4 regions of the Shewanella livingstonensis genome follow, and region 1 is predicted to be linked to each of the others. Evidence: predicted binding sites of a transcription regulator. Region 1 holds the regulator's gene; each other region holds the start of a gene.
The links. Region 1 encodes sigma-54, which starts transcription at its own class of promoters, with help from an activator protein. Its sites were predicted from a motif close to GTTGGCACGNNNNTNGNNT; they were not measured.
Positions count from the first base shown of each region.

Region 1 (3,162 bases):
ACTCGCGCCAATGTTATGTTGTTAAGCAGCATACTTTGTATACTGAGTTTGCCTGCTGCGGCGAAACAAGGTGATCTTAAACAAGAATTAAAAATCGCTTCGGTCAGTCAATCTGCCGACATTAAAAACAACCAAATTGTCTTTAATGGTCCGGTTACTATTGTCCAAGGCACCATTAATATCAATGCCGATGAACTACGAGCGTTTACCCCCGAAAACAGTACCAGTAAACGGCTTATCGCTACAGGCTCACCAGCAACGTTTTCGCAAGAATTAGATGACGGCCAAATTGGTACTGCCAGTGCTGACGAAATTAGTTATGACCTAGCTACGACCACACTCACATTGACAGGTAATGCTAAACTGGATCAATCAGGCAGCCAAGTTACTGGTAATCGAATTAAGTACAATATCAATGCGCAAGAGTTGATTGCTGAAAGCACTGGTAAAGGACCAGATCGAGTGATTACCATCATTCAACCTGAGAACTTCCAAGACGAGACTGCACCTAAACAACAACTCCCTGAAATTCCGGTTAACAAGCAGATCAAACCATGACCCAAATAACGTTAACTGCTGAAAATCTAGCTAAAAGCTATAAAGCTCGTCAAGTTGTCAAAGATGTGAGTTTAACGGTTAAAACCGGCCAAATTGTTGGTCTTTTAGGCCCAAATGGTGCAGGTAAAACAACCACTTTTTATATGGTGGTGGGCTTAGTAAAAAGCGATAAAGGTCGGATCCTCATTGATGATGACGACCTTACAGCCGACCCAATGCATTTGCGCGCCCGCAAAGGTATAGGTTACTTACCACAAGAAGCCAGTATTTTCCGCAAGCTCACCGTATACGACAATATTATGGCCGTGTTGCAAACTCGCAAAGAGCTCAGTACCGACCAACGTATTGAGCAAGTAGAACATTTGTTAGAAGAATTTCATATCACCCACATTCGCGACAGCCAAGGCATGTCCTTGTCGGGTGGAGAGCGTCGCCGAGTTGAAATTGCACGCGCTTTAGCGGCTAATCCCAAATTTATTTTACTCGATGAGCCCTTTGCGGGTGTTGACCCTATTTCGGTCATCGACATAAAAAAAATTATTCAACAACTTAAAAATCGCGGTTTAGGGGTATTAATTACCGACCATAACGTCCGTGAAACCTTAGACGTTTGTGAGCGAGCTTATATTGTTAGCCAAGGCAATTTAATTGCCGAAGGTACACCTGAAGAGATATTGAGCAATCAACAAGTTCGTGCTGTGTACTTAGGTGAACAATTCAAGCTATAGTTACTTTACTGGCCTTTTAGTCTATCTAACTCATTTCATTGAACGATATCTAAACAGGGTTAAATGTCATTGATGTATGTGGCAATCCATTACATTTTTTGAGATTGTCATTTTTATGGAAATCATCTAGGGATAAGCGGTAAATGAAAGCGTCACTCCAACTTAAAATGGGTCAACACTTAACCATGACCCCACAATTGCAGCAAGCCATTCGCTTACTGCAATTATCGTCATTGGAGCTACAGCAAGAAATCCAACAAGCATTGGATTCAAATCCATTACTTGAAATAGAAGATGAGTTTCCTGAAGCAAAAGATCCCATAAAAGAACATCGTGACCAAGCTGATACCGACTTTAGTGACAACAGCATAGTCAATGTTGAAAAAGACACCTCCACAGTCGACACAGCAGAATCCATGACCAAAGAAACCATGGATGATTTAGCCATGGATACCACATGGGATGAGGTCTATACCGCCTCACCGATGTCGGGTTCAGGCAGTGCGAGCATGCGCGATGATGACATGCCTTTCCAAGGTGAAACTACCGAAGGTTTGTATGAACATTTAGAATGGCAAAAAAATCTTACGCCATTTTCAGAGACCGATTTGGCGATTGCTACAGCCATTATTGATGCCATAGATGAACGCGGCTATTTAACCCAAAGCACTGAAGACATTCTCGAAGCCATGGGCGATGAAAATGTTGAGCTCGATGAAGTTGAAGCAGTATTAAAACGCATTCAACACTTTGACCCCGTTGGCGTTGCTGCACGTGATTTAAGTGAATGTTTGATCATTCAATTAGCCCAATATGCCAATACAACACCACATATTGATAATGCTCGACTGCTAATTAAAAACTATTTAGATTTAATTGCTGGCCGTGATTTCAGATTATTAATGCGTAAAACTAAGCTAAAAGAAAATGAATTGCGTGATGCCATCACCCTAATCCAGTCACTCAATCCCCGTCCGGGCTTATTAATTACCGCCATTGATGACGAATACGTCATCCCAGATGTCACAGTACTAAAGAAAAATGGCCGTTGGGTTGTAGAGTTAAATCCAGACAATATGCCTAAGATTGGCGTTAATCAGCAATATGCCGCGATGGCCAGAAATAGTAAAAGCTCATCTGACAGTCAATTTATTCGCGGTCACTTGCAAGAGGCTAAATGGTTTATTAAAAGTATCGAAAGCCGCAATGATACCTTACTCAAGGTAGCCAACTGCATTGTGAAATTTCAGCAAGGCTTCTTTGAATATGGTGAAGAAGCTATGAAGCCTATGGTACTTAATGACATAGCTGAAGCGGTAGAAATGCATGAATCAACTATTTCGCGTGTCACCACACAGAAATATATGCACACTCCTCGTGGGCTATTTGAACTAAAATACTTCTTCTCTAGTCATGTCAGCACAGATGATGGCGGGGAATGCTCATCAACAGCCATTCGTGCTTTTATCAAAAAGCTGGTTGCTGCAGAAAACCAGAAAAAACCGTTAAGTGACAGTAAAATGGCTCAACTTCTGGCAGAACAGGGCATAAACGTTGCTCGTCGTACGATTGCAAAATACCGTGAAGCAATGATGATCCCGCCCTCAAACCAACGTAAGAGTTTATAATCTACAGGTAATGGAGGAATTTTTATGCAAATAAATTTAACTGGGCGTCATGTCGACATAACCGAATCTTTACGTGAATACGTGCAAGGTAAATTTTCAAAGCTTGAACGGCACTTCGATCAGATCCATAATGTACACGTTGTGCTCAATGTAGAAAAATTACAACAAAAAGCAGAAGCTAAAATCAACCTTAATGGTGCAGAGATTTTTGCCATGTCAGAAAGTAATGATATGTATGCTGCTATAGA
Region 1 covers NZ_CP034015.1:4,405,386-4,408,547, forward strand. The annotation lists gene lptA (lipopolysaccharide transport periplasmic protein LptA) at 1-558, shown strand, start outside; gene lptB (LPS export ABC transporter ATP-binding protein) at 555-1,286, shown strand; gene EGC82_RS19205 (RNA polymerase factor sigma-54) at 1,430-2,914, shown strand; gene hpf (ribosome hibernation promoting factor) at 2,939-3,162, shown strand, end outside.

Region 2 (3,162 bases), 1.7 Mb from region 1:
ATTCCTCATAATAGTAAATTAAACCGCTAGCAGAATCTGCGCATTACGTCGCAACAAACAACAAACACTGACGTACTAATTAGCAATCAATCGCTAACTTGACATAATTGTTTATAAATCGTTATCCAGAAATAATTGACCAGACAATTGCTAAGTAATCGTTGAACGCTTTGTGTTGAGGGGAAACCACTAAGGCTTAACGGTGTTGCTAAGCCTTACCTATTACTTCAGTTACTATAACCTCAGATACTATTAAGGGTCTTGAATTACGGCTTAGCTGTTATTGATGGCGCAGGTTCAGCAATAACCTTTTGTAGTGAAAACGCACCGCGAATATCACCAAGGGCAAAGTTAATCGCGTTATCATTTGGATAGGTTTTATGAATCAACGCACTCAGTTCAAGGTTAATATTACTACCATGACAACCTAGGCATAATTCTTGAGTTGGAATGGCTTTCATATAACGAAACGCAGTATTGTTACCATTAACTATATATGCGCTGGCGACTATGGGTTTATTCGTTTGTTGGCCCGCTTGGTTAATAGCAACGTTCATCTGTTCAAATTTCTGTAATTGAGCTAGCTCCCAAGCATCTGGACTATTGCCTGCATTACGTACCCGTAAACTGGTTCGGGTAAGTGTCCAGCCATCTTTCGAGTGTTGTGCTGCTATTGCAGGTGCTACCGATTGACATACCGTCACGGCATTCATTAATCCGCCTTGTTTGATAGCCGCTTGTAACTGACCTTTTAATGCCTGGCTAAACTCACCAATACGCTGATTAGCTTGTTGCTCAAGTATTTGTTGTTCTGTTATCGTTTCAGCTTGCCCTATGGTCGAGACACTTATCAGCATAATTAAGCCCGTCATTTGGCTAGACTTAGTTAACGATTTAGTTTGAGTGTGTATTAGGCGCATTATGGGTCATCCTCTATTAGACATCGTTGAATCTCAATCCATTTGGGGCTTATACGAAGCCGATGTTCGAGTGCATTTGTAAGCTATGTAGTATGATCAATACAAAGCTTATGCCAGATCATGTTGATAAGTTTTAATCAATTAAAATCAGCAACTTAAAAAATAATTAATGTTTTACCTAGGTGTATACTTATTTATCAAGTGACACATATGGCATTGCTATGACAAATACTGTGCTAACTATGTCATTATAGAAATTGGTTGATGAATAGTTACTGCAAGCGAGAACGATGAATGAATAACACCACTGTTGTACAATCAATGATAAATGCAATTGATAAGCCGGCTATATTTATTACCCCGGACTATGTCATACATGCGGTTAATCAAGCGTATATAGAAACCTATAACACCCAGGTGATATTGGGCCAAAGTAAATGTCATCAAATATCTCATCACAGTAACCAGCCTTGCGATAAACACGGCGAAGAGTGTCCTTTGCAACAATGTCAAAGTACGGCAAGAGCAGCCAATGCCGTGCATATCCATAGCACTGCACAGGGTAAGTCATATTGCGATATTTTAATGAAACCAATTAAAGATGACAGTGGCAAAGTATTAGGGTTTTTAGAGATTTTAGATGCGATTGATTATGCGTCAACAGAATCGAAAAAAGGCACTATGATTGGTCAATCCGCACCGTTTAAACAAATGCTCAACAGAATTAACCGCGCATCGCAATCAACTATTGCAGTGTTATTGCAAGGTGAAACGGGTGCAGGTAAAGAATTAGTCGCTAAAGCAGTGCATCAAGCCAGTAGTCGTAATGATAAGCCCTTTGTGGTAATTGAATGTACTGGGCTAAGTGAGAACCTGTTCGAAAGTGAGTTATTTGGCTATGAAAAAGGCGCCTTTACCGGAGCGACCACCAGCAAAAAAGGCTTAATTGAAATTGCCCATGGTGGCACGGTATTTTTCGATGAAATTGGCGATGTGCCAATGAATATGCAAGTAAAGTTACTCAGATTACTTGAAACCCAATGCTATCGCGCCGTAGGGGGATTAAAACAAAAACGCTCTGACTTTAGATTGGTCAGTGCTAGTCATAAAAATTTACTCGAGTTGGTTGAAAAAGGTGAGTTTAGACGTGATTTGTATTACCGCATTGCAGGGTTTCCCATTTACTTACCGTCGCTACGTGAACGCCATGATGATATTCCGACATTGGTTAATCATTTTATTAAATATTCTGAATACAAACATAAAAAGTTTTCGGCTAATGCATTAACTCTGCTTAGTGCTTATGCATATCCAGGTAATATCCGTGAATTAAAAAATATTATCGAGCAGTCGGCATTAATTGCCAATGAAGATATTATTCACAGCAGTGATTTACCAGAAAGCGTTCAACCACAACATATCATAATCGATGAAAAAAAATCATCACAAACTGCAGCAGCGGATCTGATGTCACTTGAAGATGCAGAATGCGCGTATCTTTCTCAGGTGTGTGACCAATTTAAAGGGTCTTCAGCAGAGTTAGCCATTAAACTAAATATTAGTGTGCGTACCTTATATCGTAAATTACAGCGCTATGAATTAAAGCTATCAGTGCTGTAATATCGCGATACTAAGCATATTGACCATTAATGCTGATGTATGAGTGAATTTATTTTATGGCAACAAGACTTCATTATGGTGTTTTCTGTGGCCACTTTAGCGTCACAACAACGTGTCTTTGTCGCCATTTCAGAGCCATTACATTGTCCATTTTGGCTACTAGTTTCATCATGGTCATGATGATGGCCGCAACTACCGCCATCTGCTTGTTTAGCAATATGCTTCGTTGACGGACGCCCCTGAGAAGCCTGAGTGTATTGTTCACAGTCAGCTAACACAGCACCCGCAAAAGATTCAATAGCAGTACGGCCATTGTTAGCGTGAAACACCATCAATTGCTGGCTTAGTAGTGTCGACAATAACTGCTGACCAATGTTGCGCACAATCACTCGATTAGCGCCCTGGGCCAGTAGTAAGCTCACTAATTGTTGCTTCCCCTCACATCCATCAAGTAAAGCAGGATTAGCAAAACGTCCTATCACTTGAGCCTGAACATCAATAAACAGTATCTCATCGGCTTTACTAAAATGGCTGGAAATATTTTCAGCTTTCATTGGTATGGCAGTAATCATTTGTTTTTCCTCACAGCATTTGGCATTAACAGCGCGTTACCATTAATGTG
Region 2 covers NZ_CP034015.1:2,726,620-2,729,781, forward strand. The annotation lists gene EGC82_RS11725 (Tll0287-like domain-containing protein) at 267-920, opposite strand; gene EGC82_RS11730 (sigma-54 interaction domain-containing protein) at 1,215-2,540, shown strand; gene EGC82_RS11735 (NifB/NifX family molybdenum-iron cluster-binding protein) at 2,567-3,112, opposite strand.
Region 2: EGC82_RS11725 (Tll0287-like domain-containing protein) is a predicted target of sigma-54. The motif match lies at 1,020-1,038, and genes of this name have one in related genera.

Region 3 (3,162 bases), 2.2 Mb from region 1:
TATTGAAGCAATAAACTTTATGAAATGGTTATTGTCAGCTAATAAGTAATCCCCCTAACGCTTTGCGTTAATCATTTACTCTGTTATTTAATAAACTCATTTCTCGGTATTCTCCTCTCAATTACCGATGTTTATTAAAACAGAGTAAAATGAATAACTCGCTAATCTCACAGCACACAATTCCTGTTTACGACTCTTTAATTCACTATTAAAAAACTCTATATACCAACGTTTTACAACACCCACTAATGCCTGCACTCACTATATAGTTAAACAGTGCTTGGGAACTTTCGTTGGTACCTAGGTAACATAGTTTTATTTCCCAATAATCCTCCCTGGTGGATATAAAGAATATTGCTAGCACTAACAGCACTACTTTTTAAATAATGTTGTAATACTAGAAAACCAACGGGATCATACAACAATTCAAATTCAATTCCCGACTGACATACAGTATTCCACATATCAAAACAACGTCGTGATAATTTCCCAAAATGATATTTATGACCATCATTAATAATTTTAGGAAAATAAACCTCATCGACTAATTGTGAGAGTTGTTGACGTAAATATCCATCTCCTCCTACGGTACTGCAAGTTAATACCTCTATGGCAATAACATCCATTAATAGTAATTTAGCCTGTTGTTGAATAATTTGTTTATTTAAATAAGCTGCAGTAGTGCCGGTACCTGAGGGTAAAAATATCATTAGCTTATTTTTTTGTTGATCTTGTGCCCATTGAATAATTTCACTGGCGAGTTGTGCTATCCCAGTTTCGGCATACTCACAACGGCCACCTTCCGGAATAAAAAGTACGTTGTTTTTATCTGCATAGCTTGGGTCTGATGAAACAATATGTCGCATCGCATCGTCTAAATGCAAACCTTCAAGGTTTTCAGCATCAGTCAAATGACGAACATCTATAATATTGGCGCCATTTTGTATCGCTGCAGCATAATTCCCCTGAGGATGTTGTAATAAAAACTCGCTGATGTGGCTTACGTAATAATCAAATTTCCACCCCTGCCGCTTTGCAAGTACAGACAATGAGTACAAGGAGTTTGCTTGTGCAGAGCCCGAAGCCACGAGCTGGGTAACATGTGAATAATCATGATGTAAGAAATGATAAAATTTACGCGCTTTATTACCACTAAAATCAGCATGTAATAAATCATCCCGCTTAATGTAGATACTGCGTCCTTCAAAGTTCATCGCTTGTACTGGGCTTATCGAAAACATAAATTGTCTCAATCAACTGTAATATGAGCATTTTAACTAAAAAATGATAAATCTCATCGATTCATTTGTATTAATCTTCACACTACATTAACCATACAGTATAAAAACAAACTTTAACTCATAAAAATCAGTTGGTTAAAAATATGGCACGAATATGGCTTACATTAAGTAATATTGACTATTGATAGGATTGAAAATGTCACTTTTACGCTTAATCTTTAATATTGCTTGGTTTTTAATGGGTGGTTTTGTTATGGGGCTAGCCTGGTGGTTTGTAGGGATACTGTGCTTTATTAGTATTATTGGCATCCCATTTGGCCGTGCTTGTTTTGTTATTGGCGAATTAGCTTTTTGGCCATTTGGACAAGAAACCGTTAACCGAAAACATATTTCAGGCCAAGAAGATATTGGCACTGGCACGTTAGGTTTGGTCGGTAATGTCATATGGTTTTTGTGCTTTGGTATTTGGCTCGCGATTGGTCATCTAGTCCATGCTCTAGCTTGTTTTGTAACTATTATAGGTATTCCTTTCGCGTTACAGCATCTTAAGTTGGCCCTGTTAAGTTTAACCCCTATTGGCCAAACTGTTATTGCCAAACCAATTTATTAACATTCATTAATAACCGTTGAATGACCACTGTTGTAAAAAGCCGATAGTATAATACTATCGGCTTTTTTATTTGCCTAATCGCATCAGCAACGTGTACATTGCCATCTTTAAGCGCTAAAAGGTTATTCAGCCTCTTTAATGACAAGTAATGGGATCACATGAACTATTGGTTAATGAAGTCTGAACCAGATGACTTTAGTATTGATGATCTACAGATGAGTGAGCAGCAAACCGTTGCTTGGCAGGGTATTCGTAACTATCAAGCACGTAATTATATTCGCGATCAAATTGCCTTAGGCGATGTAGTGTTGTTTTACCACTCTAGCTGTAAAGTACCTGCCATTGTGGGTTTAGCAAAAATTAGCAGTGATGCTCAAATCGATATCAGTGCTTTTGATAACCGTTCACCGTATTTTGATGTGAAATCTAACACTAATACGCCTCGATGGTGGCAAGTCGATATCCAATTTATGGCCAAACTTTCTCAGCCAGTGAGCTTGAAACAATTGAAAGCTGATCTCGCACTGCAAAACATGGTATTAGTGGCTAAAGGTGCTCGCTTGAGTGTACAACCGGTTTCCCAAGAGCAATATCAACACATTATTAAATTAACAACCCCGAATTAATAACCTTAAATAATGCTTTTGATGAACAACTGGAGGGGATCAATAAACAGTCAGTAAACACCTTAACTCATAGACTCTTTATTCGCAGGATAGCCGCTCAGACTTATATAATATTTAATTATCTAAATAAGCCTGAGCATATAATGTCCGTATTAGTTAATCATTCGTCCTATTCCACCAAGAACAGAGCCTTCGCCTTTATCTTTACCACCACTAGATGGTGCATGAGCAATAATACGGTCAGCCATGCGAGAAAACGGTAAGCTTTGTAACCATACCGTACCATGGCCTTTTAAGGTGGCAAGAAACAAGCCTTCGCCACCAAACACCATTGATTTTAATGAACCTGAACGCTGAATATCATAATCAATACCAGGAGTAAATCCGACTAAGCAGCCAGTATCAACCCGCAATGTTTCACCGTGTAATTCTTTTTTAATTAATGTCCCACCAGCATGCACAAACGCCATGCCATCGCCTTTTAGGCTTTGTAGAATGAATCCTTCGCCACCAAAAAAACCGCTTCCTAAGCGCTTATTAAACTTCATGCTCACCTGCGTACCAAGTGCTGCGGCTAAAAAACTGTCCTTTTGACAAATAAGCTCGCCTTGATACTGAGCTAAGTCAATCGCCAAAATAGTTCCAGGATACGGCGCGGCAAATGCCACTTTTCGTTTCTGCTGGC
Region 3 covers NZ_CP034015.1:2,211,099-2,214,260, reverse strand. The annotation lists gene EGC82_RS09555 (hypothetical protein) at 1-49, shown strand, start outside; gene EGC82_RS09550 (1-aminocyclopropane-1-carboxylate deaminase/D-cysteine desulfhydrase) at 270-1,241, opposite strand; gene EGC82_RS09545 (YccF domain-containing protein) at 1,438-1,851, shown strand; gene EGC82_RS09540 (EVE domain-containing protein) at 2,010-2,477, shown strand; gene EGC82_RS09535 (TIGR00266 family protein) at 2,630-3,162, opposite strand, start outside.
Region 3: EGC82_RS09545 (YccF domain-containing protein) is a predicted target of sigma-54. The motif match lies at 1,384-1,402, and genes of this name have one in related genera.

Region 4 (3,162 bases), 580 kb from region 1:
TTGCTGTTGACCTTGCTGGATAAGAGCACTTAATAAGCTCAACCATTGATCATAAAGATGATTCAGGGTTTGGTTCAATACCGGCGATTGACTACTGACCTCAACCATCAAGTTACCCATTAAACAGCCTCGTGGCTCATTACCACTGAATAGTTCATCAATAAGTTGATGGTATCCATTTAACATCGCCGATAAGTTAGCTTTAAAACTCACGCTTGGATCGATAGCAATAGGTTGAATGCGTTGTTGAAAATAATGTTCCGCAACGGCAGCGGCAAAGACCTCTTTACTAGCAAAGTAATGATAAAAAGATCCTTTAGGAATACCCACTTGGTCGAGAATTAATTTAATACCTACTGCGCTATAACCGTGTAACGCAAAAAGCTTTTCGCCTACGGCACATATCGACTGTCTACTTGCTGCACTTTTATTCATTTAACCTCCATTTTTAGAGACAGGATAAACAAGAATAGACCAGTCGGCTAACTTTAGTTATCAATAATCAAAAACAGACACTTTTATCTGCAAACTGTTCTACATAATTAATACACAAACGATTATCCATAAAGATATTGGCTTCATTAAACCTCTGCCATACAAGCCGTCATGGATTAGATTATTGCTATACTCCGAAGGAAGCTGAATCAATCTGACGAATACTATGTGCTATCGATTGTTTCAGTAACAGCGTATTTGCATCGTCATGATGACTATCATCCATAGGCTCATCAACCAAACGTTCACAGCTTGTCTGGGCATCATATTGCTTGATTGGATCCACTTCTTTATCGGTTTGGGCTTGGCATAACACACTGCTACAACCGCTTAGTACCAATACACTCCCCACAACTAACCAATCCGAGTAATATAAACTTGGGGTTGATCCAGCTGTTATCATCAACACTAAATCCTTAAGTTAAACCTCAAATCTAGCTATTTTAGGTATAAAAAAACCAGCCTGAAGGCTGGTTTAAGTATAACGGAATAAATTACTTAGTTACGCGTAACTCGTTGACAACATCTTTTACGTCATCAGTATTTTTAGCAATCGTTACGGCTAAATCACGTTCAGCATCACTCGATACTGTTCCTTTTAATGTGACTACGCTATTTTTTACATCAACGTTAATATCGGTACCCGATACATCTGCTGAGAATAATAATCGTGTTTTCACTACGGTAGCAACTTTTGAATCAGTCAGTGTTTCAGCTAAATCATTTGTGTCTTTATCACTAGCTTGCTTCATTACCGATAGCTTATTGTCTACGTCTTTAACACCTTCTAAGCTTTTGACTAACTCTTCGGCAAGCGCTTTATCAACACTACTATTAACTTTACCCGTTAAGGTCACGTTGCCATCATGTACATCGGTATTAATATCAAATGAATTAAGATTAGTGTTTAACAAAAGTGTGGTTTCAGCTTTACCATCGATCCACGCATCTTTTGCATCATCCTGCCAATCTTGTGCTGCATTTGCACCGAATGCCATTGAACCTAACATAATGCTCATTACTACAGATAATGTGGTCTTTTTCATAAAGATTTCCTCCGCTGTTAATATCAAGGATTATAATGCGCGAACCGCGCCAACATTGACAAGGCACTGTTAAATAAAGGAAAAATACCGTTTACTTATATCTAAACAAACGTTAACAGTAACCTTATCGGACTTTTTTACCGACACTAGGTAAATTTGTCCTCATTACGATTCGCAATGACTTAACGGCTATTGGAATAAAAGGTGACCCCGCCAAAAGGACAATAAAAACCCCATGATAATAATTATTACCATGGGGTTTTTATTGTTAGCAGCAAGCTAAGTACTAACAATTGAGAGACTCTTCATAGTGTCGCAACTCATTTGTAGCCATGCAATACCTTCGGCCAGTTGCCCTGCCACACGCTGATTATTAGTTTTTTTAGCGGCATGCTTTAATTGGGTCAGGACTTGTTGCTCGGTTTCGACTAATACCGCGATCACTTGTTGCAGTGGTTGCTCATGGATTAATAACTCAGCCTTAGCATAGTATTTATATGACGATTGTTGGTAAAAGGTTTTACTTTCTATAGGCCTTACTTGACTGGGTTTCACCACATTCAGTAAGGGAGTTAAACGCGATAGCATACATTTTCTAATATCGCTCATATGGATAAAAACCCGTTTAATGTTGTAATCGTCGGCCTCTAATGTAGCTTGGGCATAAAATTGCTCACCTTCTTGACACAAATCAATAGCCTCATGCAATAGCCACACATCGGACTCAACTTGTTCGTCTCGAGTATATGATTTCAACGTAAATCCTCCTGTATTTAATAATTTTACTGGTACTTTGTTATATGGGTTGTGTAACATATAGGGGTACTGCACATCTAATTAAGCAAAAGCTAAACTGCAATCCCCCATATACATGGGCAAAATTTAATTAACCTAATAATTGTTAACGTTATTATAATTTGCCTAGGTTTGAGTTAATTGACTAACTACACAGAATGATCACCTTTGATTGTTATCGCAACATCGCAGGTAGACATTGGACTTAACACCACAGGGAGTGAATCGGTATGCCGCGTCCAACACTTTTTTACCATTTACATCGTCGCCAAGAAGGCGAAACACGACTCCTTGCCTTACCGAGCAGCCAGCACTTTAATAAGATTGCTAGCTCAGTTGATCAGCCATGGTTAGACCAAATTAAAAGTAACTCTATAGATGTTGCTATCGTTGAGCTGTCTCAATTAAGCCAACAAGAATACGCTGAGCTCGTTGACAGTTCATTAATGTCTGAAATTGAGTTTATCTTCTTAACCGAAGGTAAACCGAGTCCTAACTTAGACCATTTAATGTCAAAAATGGCGGGTTATCATTTCCGTCAACCTTACGATGCCGATATCATCAACGACACCTTAGAAGACTTTGCCCAAGACTTTAAATCGTACTCAACTAAGCTTAAACAGCCATTTTCAAGTGAACTCGACCAATATGGTTTATTGGTTGGCTCATCGCGTGCAATGCACAAGTTATATCGCACAGTTCGTAAAGTTGCCGTAACCGAAAGTAACGTACTCATTGTCGGTGAAAGTGGTGCCGGTAAAGAGCTGGTTGCTAATACTATCCACTTAGCCAGTTACCGAGTCGACAAGCCATTTATCGCCATTAA
Region 4 covers NZ_CP034015.1:148,367-151,528, forward strand. The annotation lists gene EGC82_RS00680 (TetR/AcrR family transcriptional regulator) at 1-435, opposite strand, end outside; gene EGC82_RS00685 (hypothetical protein) at 623-898, opposite strand; gene EGC82_RS00690 (BON domain-containing protein) at 990-1,541, opposite strand; gene EGC82_RS00695 (glutamyl-tRNA reductase) at 1,821-2,297, opposite strand; gene EGC82_RS00700 (sigma-54 interaction domain-containing protein) at 2,567-3,162, shown strand, end outside.
Region 4: EGC82_RS00690 (BON domain-containing protein) is a predicted target of sigma-54. The motif match lies at 1,577-1,595, and genes of this name have one in related genera.